3 regions of the Brumicola nitratireducens FR1064 genome follow, and region 3 is predicted to be linked to each of the others. Evidence: predicted binding sites of a transcription regulator. Region 3 holds the regulator's gene; each other region holds the start of a gene.
The links. The regulator LexA, encoded in region 3, represses DNA repair genes until DNA is damaged. The targets are predictions, from matches to a motif close to TACTGTATNNNNATACAGTA.

Region 1 (4,293 bases), 1.2 Mb from region 3:
ACGTTTGTGCTACCCGCAATTAAATTTGTCAGTACGTTGCTGCCCAGAGGCAATAAACGAATAATGATTGTTTTTCGGGTTGGCTCTTTCGCCAGGAATGCGTTCACCCGTTCCGATTGCTTGTGAAAATTCCTTCGAATTAACGGCTTAATGACTATTTTAGATAGATAAAAAGTAACGATACAGCCGCCTAAAGTGGCAGCTGTAGCTAATATCACGCCTGATATTGCACCGAAAGCATAGCCTCCTAAAAAAGCGACAACTTGTCGCGGTGCACCGCAAGCAGTAATAAAAACGCTGATGCCAAAAAAGTATATCGCGCCCTTCATACCATTATCTCTAATGTCCCTGTCAATCCATGTCTGGTTAAAACTTGACACTATGTCCATATAGGTAAACACATAGCCAATGACGACACATAGAACAACCGTCCCTAAACCTTGTTTATACCATTTTAGTGAGGGCTCCTTAATCATCAGGAAATAGCTCTCTTACCACGGGCAGTTTATTCCGACGCTGCAGCCACATAACCCCCAGCATGTCTACTAAACCCGCAAACAACCTACCCCACATGCCGTAGTTAGATTCCCCATGCTGGCGATCTCGATGGCCAACTTCAACCACTACAATCTTACCGCCCAATCGTTTTATCAACGATGGTAAGTAACGGTGCATATGATTAAAATAAGGGAGTCGAAGAAAGGTTTTGCGCGGAATCACCTTTAATCCGCAGCCAGTATCAGGTGTATCATCACCTAACAACGTTGCACGGACACCGTTGGCTACACGAGATTGAAAGCGCTTCCAAGCGGTATCTTTTCTTTTTTTTCTATAGCCGGCAACACAAAAATCGACGCCTTTTGGAAAAGCTTCGGCAGTTTTAATAAGATTAATCATATCCGCTGGATTATTTTGTCCATCGGCATCAATTGTGACAATCAGCTCTCCACAAGCCTGTTTCACACCTGTATAAATGGCAGTACTCTGACCTACAGAACTGTCGTGCTGAATTAACCTAACTTGGTCGGGGTAGCGTCGCATCAATCCCAATACTTTTTCTGCAGTGGAGTCACTACTTCCATCGTCAATATAGATGATCTCGAATTGATATAATGAATCTAAATGCGTAATGATTTCGTCGACGAGAATGTCAATATTTTCGGCCTCGTTTTTCGCCGGTACAACTATGCTGATATATTTAGACGACACGTCCATATCCTTCGCTTTTCAATAATAATGAATTCAGATTACTGCGAAGACTACAATCTGAAACTTAAGTACTCCTTAAGGCAACCTGAAATTTTAACAATGCTGACAATATTGAATATAAAGCTTTTGTTTTTAGCATAGTCTATGTTGATTAAAACGATGGATTATTTGAAAAATCAGAATAAATGATTTTAGACAAGTTTATAAATACGGGATAAAAAAATGGCTGAACAAGTCAGCCATTAAAAACCGCCACTAGAAGGCAGCGCTAAATTTGTGCTACGCCTCTAGTTTTCGTTTAAGAAAACCTAGAGGCTCAGCAATCTCGGGAGAGTATCGAGCAGTGTATTATTAATATTGCTTATTCTTTCTCTTCAGCATCAAGATCGGCCGTTTCAGCTTCAGCAACTTCTTCTACTTTCTTGGTCTTAGGCATTAATAATTCGGCACGAATGAGCGCTTCGATTTCTTCTGCCATTCCGACATGTTCTTTTAGATACTTAACGACGTTAGCTTTACCTTGACCAATTCGTTCGCCATTGTAGCTATACCAAGCACCTGCTTTTTCAACGAGCTTCTGTTTTACGCCTAAGTCAATTAACTCAGCTTCTTTTGAGATACCTTCGCCATACATAATTTGGAATTCGGCTTGTTTAAACGGAGGGGCTACCTTGTTTTTGACAACCTTCACCCGCGTTTCGTTTCCGACCACCTCATCACCGTCTTTAATTGCGCCGATGCGACGAATGTCTAAACGAACTGACGCGTAGAATTTAAGCGCGTTACCACCAGTCGTGGTTTCTGGGTTACCGAACATCACACCAATTTTCATACGAATTTGGTTAATGAAAATAACCAGTGTGTTTGAACGTTTGATGTTAGCCGTTAATTTACGTAAAGCTTGAGACATCAAGCGTGCTTGCAGGCCAACGTGTGAGTCACCCATGTCGCCTTCGATTTCAGCGCGAGGCGTTAACGCGGCCACGGAGTCAACAACCACCACGTCAACGGCGTTCGAACGCACGAGCATGTCACAAATTTCTAGCGCTTGCTCACCGGTATCGGGCTGAGAAACAAGCAAATCATTAATGTTCACGCCTAACTTTTCAGCATAGATAGGGTCAAGCGCATGCTCGGCATCAACGAAGGCACACGTTTTGCCTTTCTTCTGTGCTTCAGCAATAACTTGCAGCGTTAAGGTTGTTTTACCTGAAGACTCAGGACCATATACCTCTACAACACGGCCGCAAGGAAGACCACCTATGCCTAATGCAATATCGATTGTGAGTGAACCGGTTGATATTGCTTCAATATCTAAAGCTTGGTTGTCACCCAAACGCATAATAGCGCCTTTACCGAATTGCTTTTCTATTTGACCTAGAGCTGCGTCGAGCGCACGACTTTTATTTTCACTCATGCCTTTGTCCTCTTTACCTGTTCTTCTTTCTGGTGCTGTCTTTTTTGTTTTTTCAGCTGATTTTTTTAACATGGCCGTAGCTCCTAGGTGTATTCGATGTTGTTTTGGTAAGCTTGCAGGCTATGTTAATAGCGCTAACAGTGCTTTTATTGTTTAGCAAATAACGCACTTACCAAACCGTTTATCATTAGTTGTATTTGCCGTTGGGCCATTTTTTATTATGGGGTAAACCAACACACCTAATCATTTATATCGCAAGTATACTGTATAACCATACAGTTTCAATACTGAATTTCAAAAAAAATTTATCTTTATGTATTTATTGGTATTTTTGTTTTTCGCACTGTTTAACGAGGGTAATTAATAATATGAATGACGACACAAAACTCAGTTTCATACAGTACTTATTGTTAATATTATCTAAACAAAGCTTACGTGTTAACTAGGCTGACGATCAGTTCTTTCAATGCAAGATTGATGGCTTGTTCTCGAACTTGCTGTCTATCGCCACTAAAACACCTTGAAAAACAGCGTGTTTGTACCAGATTATTCGAATTACTGAGGGAGTTTTTCGAGTGAAGATTATCGATTTTATTTTTCTGCTCTGCTTCTAGACCATTGGCTCTGAGAATACCAGCGCTGCCGTTTTTCGCTCTGCGATCATCCACAGTTTTCGCAATAGCAAACCACACCAAACCCACCGGCTTAGAGGCTGTGCCGCCGCCAGGACCAGCAATACCACTAATAGCAACACATAAATTAGCGCCACTTTTACGCAGTCCGCCCTCCGCCATCTCGTGCACCACCTCTGAAGAAACAGCGCCGAACTTATCCAAAGTCGCCAAGCTAACCCCCACTTCTTCATGTTTAGCCTGGTTGGAATATGTAACCCACGATTTTTCAAACCACTGTGAAGAGCCCGGCACTTCAGTAATGGCATAAGCTACGCCACCACCTGTGCATGACTCAACCGACGCCACTTTTTTGTGAGCAGCAAGCAGGCTTTCACCAAGGCTACGAGCGAGTGCTTCAACACTTTTTGTTGTTAAGTTTTGCAATGTCTATTTATATCCCTGTGGTTTTCATTACAATAGCGACACATATTAAAGACAAGCTGAAGTTGTCACAACAGAAACCTGTTTAAAAAGCATGCCAAATAAAAAATCCGATAAAGTTAACGCAAGCGGTCCAGCCAATACCCCTATGATGACGCAATATCTAAAGATAAAGGCGGATCATCCGGATATTTTGCTTTTTTACCGCATGGGCGACTTTTATGAGCTGTTTTTTGACGATGCTAAAAAAGCATCTAACCTACTTAACATATCCCTCACCGCTCGCGGCAAATCGGGTGGCGAGCCCATTCCAATGGCCGGCGTACCTTATCATGCTGCTGAAAACTATTTAGCGAAACTGGTCAAAATGGGCGAGTCGGTTGCAATATGTGAACAAATTGGCGACCCGGCCACCAGTAAAGGTCCTGTAGAACGTGCAGTTCAGCGAATTGTAACGCCGGGCACGGTCACAGACGAGGCCTTACTAGAAGAGTCAAAAGACTCTGTTTTGTTGGCTATCACCAAAGTAAAAGACGTTTACGGACTTGCATCGATCGATATAACAAGCGGCCAGTTCATGATATTTGATGCGCAAAGTGACGAAGCGTTTCA
Region 2 (4,293 bases), 550 kb from region 3:
TCTCTTGTAAACTGTTCATTAGCAAAATTTTCGTCCATCATTTCATTAAAACGAACAATAAAACGGCTATCTTTGTCGCTTTCAAAGGCCGACGCTTGCGGAACCGCTAACTGTTGACTGTGGTATTCGGAGAGCTTTTCATCTACTTTTTCAGCAACTCGCTGCTGTTGCTCTAACAAGCTCGCTACAGTTAGTTGCAATTCGGTTGGACGCAGCGGTTTTTCGATGATGCAACTCGCTCCCAAGCGTAATACAGATAAGCGAAAACTTTGCGCTGCTATGCCACAGCAAACCACAATAGGGGTATGTTCAGTTTGTGGGTTTTTGCGAATAAGCTTTAACAGCTCTAGGGGGTCCATGTCTGGTAAAATTTGGTCAATTAGAATCAGCTCTGGCTGCAAATTATGGATCACTTGCATCGATTCTAAGGGTGAGGTACATGCGAAACATTGATAGTTCGATTGCAATGCCCTGTGCACTATCATCTGGCTAGTATTATTTTGATCAATGATCAGAATTTTTGATTTACCAGCAACGACAGCATTTGCACTTTTTGAAAATTCAATATTCTGAGTTGGATTTAAAGAATCATTCTTCGCAGACGGTTGCTCATGATTTGAGGATATAGCGTCCTTGCTTGCTGGCAAAGAAACATATATGACAGTGGCATAATTAAGTGCACACGCTAATTTTACAGAGCCTCCAAATTGAGCAACAAGTCGGTGAATGCTGGCTAAATTCAAATCGCCTTCATCATCTTGTGCGCGTTTAGCAAAATGAAACCTAGGGTTGGTGCGCACTGACAAATTAATGTTGTGCACTTCCTGACTGCTTATCCCTTCACCCCACGCCGTCACGCTAAAGTTAAAGCTATTCATGCCTGTGTCACATCGCACGCTCAATATAGTGTTTGGATTGGCAGCTTTTGAAGCGTGAATAACTGCTCCTCGCAAAATTTTATCCAGCATGCCTGTTGGCATTTTGAGCATGCTATGGTCTTGCTGCACAAGGTCGAGCTGTTGTTCTTTTGAGCTGAGAATCGATTTCAACATCATTTCGTTTTGTGCAAAAACAGCTTTAGAGCTCACGGCAATTTCAGCAAGTTCTCTGTTTTCATTTCTCAATGCAAAATAGGCCAAGCGCTCTGCAAGCTCGGAAACCTTGCGCCAACTGTTTATTTTTGCTTCTCTGCGCTCATTATCTTCATTCGCGAAAAAAAGCGAGCTATTTTGTTGCTGAAATTCCTCAGAAATAACTGATTGAATCGCAGAGCCTATATTCGTAACGCTAATTTGCTGAAAATGAAGTGTCTCCAAAACTTCTTTATTTCGGGTATTAAGCACCTCTAAGTCACTCGCTAGAGTGTGATGTTTAGACAGTAATTTTTTATAGAGAAGAAACAAGGTGAGGGCACTAGACAGCAATATTATGCTTAGTATGAAAAGCCCTATAGATAAATAGATATACTCGTTTGAGAAATTGATATGCTCTACCAACACAATGCTTCCTTGCACTTTCGATTAACTTTATCCTAAAGATATATTGCTATAGTTCCATGCGGAAAACAACTGGACAAAAGTTGTAATTAGAGGCGGCATGTTAATTGGGTATGAGCTAGTAATACACTCTGGGATAATCGTGTTTTTAGTATTAAAGTTTTCAAAATAAGATTGCCCGAATTATCAAAAGCTTAAGTTTTAGCAATATAGGATAAGCACGCTTTGTAGTCGTCAATTCCTACTTGATGTTTATACAGCCAAGCCTGCATTTCAGCATTATGAGCAGCTTGAATGTCATAAATATAGTCACCTAAATAGGCAATATCTGATGGCTCAATTTGCCAACTATTTGCAATACTAAGCAATGCCGTCGGGTCGGGTTTTGCAGGCGCGTCTTCGCGAGTAATAACGTGCTCTATAGCGATACTATTATTATTAAGTTTTATTTCTGTCGCCTGTCTGCAGTTGCGAGTCACGATGGCTAGTGGCAGAGCATGTTGTTTTGCTAAAGCAACAAAAGCCTCGGCACCGGGCAACCACACCGAGGTTTGCGCATCCTGTAGCTCGTGCTCAAGCACGACCTGATTGGCTTCCGCTTTTCGTTCATCGCAAGCTAAATTATGGATAAAAGTTAAGATATCGTCTGATGTTGGACACCCGATTGCACGCTTTATTGCGGCAAAATCTAACGTTGTTTGTACCAACGTATCGTCCAAATCAAAAATGATACCTTTAACATTGGAAAACTGGAATTGGATAAATGACTCCGGTCTAAGGCTTCTGTGAACCATGAGATATATATCTTAGGTCCAGCTGTTAATTTAAAGCGCGCTTGTAGCAAAAGCTATAAAGCACAACACTGACTAAAGATACTTAAACTCTTGAAGCGACTTAATAGTTCAAATAAGCTAACAAGTATTTTAGTGCTTCAGATAATAGGATTAGACAATGAATGCAATTAACAAACTGTTTATTTATACAGTAATTAATGTATAGTGTGCAACGTAGATTTATTTATTAAAAAATAACGGAGGCCAGCATGGCAGTTATCACCCAGTATGTGGTTCAGCATAAAGGAGTTGAGAAATTGGTAACGACCGACAAAAAAGAGGCGGACAAATACGACAAAATGTTGGAGGTTGCCGACAATCTCAGCGCGTATCTTGCAGCAAAAGGCATCGAACTAAATGAAGCACTTTCTGAAGAGCTAGGCATTTTGTTATCTAAAAACAAAGAGTCTGTAATGAAGATTATGAAAGGCGCTGAAATTGAAGGCATACTTGAAGTCGAATCAGCCGATGTTGTCGAGCTACCCGCGGCAAAGAAAAAGAAATAGCTCGCTAACGGACTACGACTCTCACTAATAAATAATCATCACGAAGATAATTAGTGAGTGTCCAAATAAAAGAGTAAGATAAGACTGGTCTAATGAGTTAATCGAGTTATTACTGCGATGAAGATCCACGTCTTAAAAGGCTTTATACAAAATATATTCTTAGTTGAATACCCCGACAAGTGCATGCTACTTGACGGCTGCTCAAAAGCCGACTTTGCATGCTTACAGACGTTTTTCAGTGATGAGCTGAAACGCCCGCTTAGCGACTTAAAAGTTGTCGTCGTAACGCACATGCATCCAGACCACGCCGGTTGCGCTCATTACTTGAGAAAAAAAACAGGCTGTAAGATTATCAGTTGCGAGAAACAGACGCAGTGGTACGAAGGTGTCAAAGGCAAGCTTGCTCATATCATTGATATTTCATTAGCGCTTTGGGTCGCCGGCAAGATGAATAGGCCAAGAAAGAACATTTGGTATCCTGCACATTTACATCCTGATCTCACTCTTACGGATAAACAATTCATTCCAGGTTTTGACGATTGGCAGGTTTTTGAGACTCCCGGGCACACCGATAGAGACTTGTCAGTAATGCATATTCCAAGCAAGCGCATTTATGTTGCAGATCTTATTGTTAAAGTGAAAAGCAAATTGTCCCCACCTTTTCCAGTTTACCTACCTGAGTTATACAAACAGTCGCTACTCAAACTGCAGTCTTTGCAGCCGAATTCAGTCATGATGGCTCATGTTGGGGAGTTAACGCTAACAGACGAGGATTACGCTCAGTTGCTTATCGATGCGCCCACGCAGCCTGAAACTAACAAAGTGGCAATCATTAGAATGCTGAAGGGAAAGCTGTTAGGAAAGAAACTGGGACTAAGAGATAAATCATAGTCCCGTGGTTTTATCTTGTTTGCTAGGCTGTCCCGCCCACCGTGAGTTCATCTACTTTAAGCGTGGGCTGTCCAACCCCAACAGGTAAAGACTGACCGTCTTTACCGCAAACGCCAATGCCCATATCTAATGATAAATCATTGCCTATCATCGATATTTTTTGCATTACTTGAGGTCCATTGCCAATCAATGTTGCCCCTTTGATGGGTGTGGTTACTTTGCCATTCTCGATTAAATACGCCTCAGACGTTGAAAATACAAACTTTCCAGACGTAATATCAACCTGACCACCACCAAAGTTAGGTGCGTAAACCCCCTTCTCTACTGATGCAATAATATCCTCAGGACGATGCTGACCGCCGAGCATATAAGTGTTTGTCATGCGCGGCATAGGCAGGTGCGCATAACTCTCGCGTCTGCCGTTACCCGTTGGACTAACACCCATTAAGGAAGCGTTATGTTTGTCTTGCATGTAGCCTTTTAAAATACCGTCTTCAATCAAGACATTGCGCTGCGACTTAACGCCTTCGTCATCTACAGACAGCGAACCACGACGGTCAGACATTG
Region 3 (4,293 bases):
ATCACTTGGTCGGCTACCACTCTTTTGACATTAGGAAGCGAACGGATCTTATCAACCTCGTTGGGTGATGCTTCCACAACGATGGCGTTTATCGTGTGAGTAAATTGGTAAGTAGGGAGAATTTTTTGGTTAATCGTACCAATATAGCTAAGAAGTGTTTGATGTTCTTGCTGCAACGCACTTTGATAGTTGCGAAGTTCAGCAGAGAGTCTTGTGTTCAGCCTGTTTACTGACGGATTTTCTGCTGCTAGAAGTTGCTGTTGCTCGATTAAGCCTGGTGATGTTAACTCTACGATGTAGCGCTGTGGTCCAGCCGGATAGTACTTTACAGTCGACAACCCATCAGATCGTGTCGTTGTCACCGTTAGTGTATCGTCTGAAACTGACGGAAGTGTTTTTTCGGAAATTGTACTATCTGCGTTTGCGAACGAAGAAAAACAAAATTGCAGCAATGCGGTCAGTATTAAGCCGCGACGGAGTGGGCGTGAAAATACAATCATAAAACATCCTTGTTATTACTACTTTGATTTAGATCTTTGAGTTTATCTCAGTTCACTTCGAGCACCAATATGCAATTTCATATTGTGTTATAAATACTCAAACTCATCACCGAGTCATTGCTCGTTAGGCAAGTCAAGCGCGGAGAAGTCATAATGGGTCACTTTTACCTTTTGGAACATGCCAGCGACATATGCATCATAGCGGCGAAGACTTAAAATTTTTCAATAACCGCTTTATGTATCCATCCTGCTGCTGTTTTACTCTCCAGAATAAGTCGATGAAGCCATGCAGATTTGGTGACGGTACATTCTGAAAAAAGCATTGACTGACGCAAATCCAGTGCCACCTGCAAGGAGAATAATTCGCCGTTCCCATATCCTCAAATTGCTCAAAGTAAGCGAACTTATCAAGATTATATTATGAGCTAAAACCTTTAATTAGCCTGTGTTATCTGAGTGCGCCTCGGATGCTAATCTTATAAATCATCAATCACGCGCCAGCTAATATACAAGAAATGATTTTTCTCCGATTTAGGAGCGTCTTAAAAGTTAACTTGTATTCTACTTTGACGAATGCCTCCTATTCTGAGGTTTAATCAAACAGGATTTTTTGCAAAATAAACCGGATCCCACAATTTGATCGTTGCCATTTGCCTTTTCCTGTATATACTTACATCTAACTGTATAGAAAAACAGGCTGTTTATGCGTCCACTAACTCCCAGGCAACAAGAAGTACTCGACCTTATTAAAAGTACAATGATTGATACGGGCATGCCGCCCACTCGTGCTGAAATTGCGCGTCACTTAGGTTTCAAGTCGGCGAATGCCGCTGAGGAGCATTTGAAAGCCCTCGCAAAGAAAGGGGTGATCGATATCATTCCTGGCACATCGCGTGGTATTAAACTGAATTGCGCATTAGATGACGAGGCTGACGAAGGTTTACCACTGATCGGCCGAGTAGCTGCAGGTGAGCCGATTTTGGCAACAGAGCATGTAGAATGTCATTATAAAATCGATCCCGACCTATTCAAACCAAACGCTGATTTTTTGCTTAGAGTTCACGGCATGAGTATGAAGGATATCGGGATTATGGACGGTGATATTTTGGCGGTGCATCGCACGACTGATGTTCATAACGGCCAAGTTGTCGTCGCTCGAGTTGATGAAGACGTTACGGTGAAGCGTTTTGAAAAACGAGGTAGCCAAGTTTTACTACATGCAGAAAACGACGCGTTCGCGCCTATTAAAGTCGATTTAGCCTCACAGCCTTTTAACATTGAAGGTATTGCCGTTGGCGTCATTCGTAATTCAGATTGGATGTAGCGTCAGATAGAGTTATTTGTAGCTTATTAAAAACTTAAAATAGCCGCTTCATGAGCGGCTTTTTTATGTCGTATTTCCCCTCAAACAGCAGTTTCAAAGTGCAAACCTCAATTTCATTTAATGTTGAAGTTCTGAAGTGTTATATCGACTACCGCTGTCTAATCCCGTCAAAAATGCACTGTTTCAATGTGACTAATGTAGCCGCCAACGTATATGAGCTTCTAAAAGATCATAAAAAGCGCAGTACAAATTTTAATCATTACCAAGATATTCAATCTATTTTCAAGAAAACACTAGACTATGCAGGTACTTTGTTTAATCATTAGGCATTGATTTACATCAAAATAACAAATTAAACAGAATCTTCACATCAGAGCGTAAAAATTCACAACCTGAAGAAGAAGATTGGAAAGGAGTATCAGAGTGAATCGAGTAACTTCATTGCTTATTGGCGCGTTACTAGCGTTTAGTAATTCAGCAATAGCCTCAACGGCTGCAGAACGGTCTGACCTAAACCTACGTCAAGGTGTAAGCGATATCAGCTTAGAAGTGTATGACTTACACATGCTGATGTTTTGGATATGTGTTGTTATCGGTGCCGTCGTATTTGGTGTGATGTTTTATTCGATGGTAATGCACCGTAAATCTACCGGAGCTAAGCCAGCTAATTTTCATGAAAACGTGAAAGTAGAAGTACTGTGGACGGTTATTCCTTTTGTCATTCTTATTGCGATGGCGTGGCCAGCGGCCACAACTCTCATCGCTATGGAAGATACTAGTGAGGCTGACGTTACTATAATAGTGACGGGCTCGCAGTGGAAATGGCACTACAAATACAAAGACAATCCAGATGTCGAATTCTTTTCCTTACTTGCCACTCAAAGAGAGCAAATAAACAACAAATTCACCAAGGGCGAAAACTATCTGTTAGAAGTAGATAGACCTCTCGTCATTCCAACGGGTAAGAAAGTTCGTTTCTTGATAACTTCTGATGACGTTATCCATTCTTGGTGGGTTCCAGATTTCGCGATCAAAAAAGACGCCAACCCTGGTTTCATCAATGAAGCATGGACCAATGTTAATGAGCCTGGTATCTACCGCGGCCAATGCGCAGAATTATGCGGACAAGACCACGGCTTTATGCCTGTCGTTGTTATTGCTAAAGACCCCGCTGAATATGAAGCATGGCTGAAGGCAGAAGAATCAACCGCGATGAGAGCGAAAGAAGAGGAGCAGCGTCTGCTTTCCATGAACATGAGTATGGAAGAGTTAATGACGCAAGGTAAGAAAATATATGACACTGCCTGTATCGCTTGCCATCAAGCTAACGGTGGTGGCTTGCCACCTATGTTCCCAGCGTTGAAAGGCAGTAAAGTTGCCTTAGAAAAACAAAATATTCCGTTACATATTAGTATGATCATCAACGGTAAAAATAACATGCCGGCGTTTGGTAAGCAGTTATCTATGTCTGAAATAGCCGCAGTCGTTACTTATGAGCGAAATGCTTGGGGTAATAACACGGGCGACATGGTGCAAGCTAAAGATGTTAACGCAATAATTAACGGTAAATAGAAGGTCATCAACATGAATACAGAAACCGTAAACGAAGCACATGATTCGCATGATGGCCACGATGCCCATCACGAACATCACATACCCAAAGGCATTTTAAGATGGTTGTTCACCACGAACCATAAAGATATCGGCACGCTTTATCTTTGGTTCGCGTTCATCATGTTCTTAATAGGCGGCGCAATGGCAATGGTCATTCGCGCGGAGCTGTTTCAACCAGGTCTGCAAATCGTAGAACCACATTTCTTTAACCAAATGACCACAGTACACGGTCTTATTATGGTATTTGGTGCTGTTATGCCCGCCTTTACTGGTTTGGCAAACTGGCTCGTTCCAATGATGATTGGCGCGCCTGATATGGCACTACCGCGAATGAATAACTGGAGTTTTTGGATCCTACCATTTGCCTTCCTTATTTTGCTTTCGTCTCTATTTATGGATGGCGGCGGTCCTGCATTTGGTTGGACGTTCTACGCCCCTCTATCAACACAGTACAGTGGCGACAGCACCGCTTTGTTCGTGTTTTCCGTCCACATCATGGGTATTTCATCTATCATGGGCGCAATTAACGTGGTTGTGACCATATTAAATATGCGTGCACCAGGTATGACCTATATGAAAATGCCTTTGTTTGTATGGACTTGGTTGATTACGGCCTTCCTGCTTATAGCGGTTATGCCTGTGCTAGCAGGCGCGGTAACGATGGTTCTGACTGATAAGTTTTTCGGCACCAGTTTCTTTGATGCCGCAGGTGGTGGTGACCCCGTTATGTTCCAGCATATATTTTGGTTCTTCGGGCACCCTGAAGTTTACATAATGATTTTGCCTGCTTTCGGCATTATCTCGGCTATTGTTCCTACCTTCTCGCGTAAAAAGCTATTTGGCTATGCGTCTATG

Region 1: a site for LexA is predicted at 2,888-2,907, ahead of recA (recombinase RecA). Genes of this name have one in related genera too.
Region 2: a site for LexA is predicted at 2,464-2,483, ahead of GNIT_RS01690 (YebG family protein). Genes of this name have one in related genera too.

What each region holds. Positions count from the first base shown of each region.
Region 1 is NC_016041.1:2,757,966-2,762,258, forward strand. Features, by position in the region: gene GNIT_RS11920 (TVP38/TMEM64 family protein) at 1-476, opposite strand, end outside; gene GNIT_RS11925 (glycosyltransferase family 2 protein) at 469-1,215, opposite strand; gene recA (recombinase RecA) at 1,571-2,626, opposite strand; gene GNIT_RS11935 (CinA family protein) at 3,058-3,684, opposite strand; gene mutS (DNA mismatch repair protein MutS) at 3,776-4,293, shown strand, end outside.
Region 2 is NC_016041.1:403,452-407,744, reverse strand. Features, by position in the region: gene GNIT_RS01700 (helix-turn-helix domain-containing protein) at 1-1,499, opposite strand, end outside; gene GNIT_RS01695 (HAD family hydrolase) at 1,691-2,215, opposite strand; gene GNIT_RS01690 (YebG family protein) at 2,539-2,835, shown strand; gene GNIT_RS01685 (MBL fold metallo-hydrolase) at 2,953-3,726, shown strand; gene tldD (metalloprotease TldD) at 3,749-4,293, opposite strand, start outside.
Region 3 is NC_016041.1:3,990,803-3,995,095, reverse strand. Features, by position in the region: gene GNIT_RS16910 (S8 family serine peptidase) at 1-500, opposite strand, end outside; gene lexA (transcriptional repressor LexA) at 1,204-1,824, shown strand; gene coxB (cytochrome c oxidase subunit II) at 2,272-3,396, shown strand; gene ctaD (cytochrome c oxidase subunit I) at 3,409-4,293, shown strand, end outside.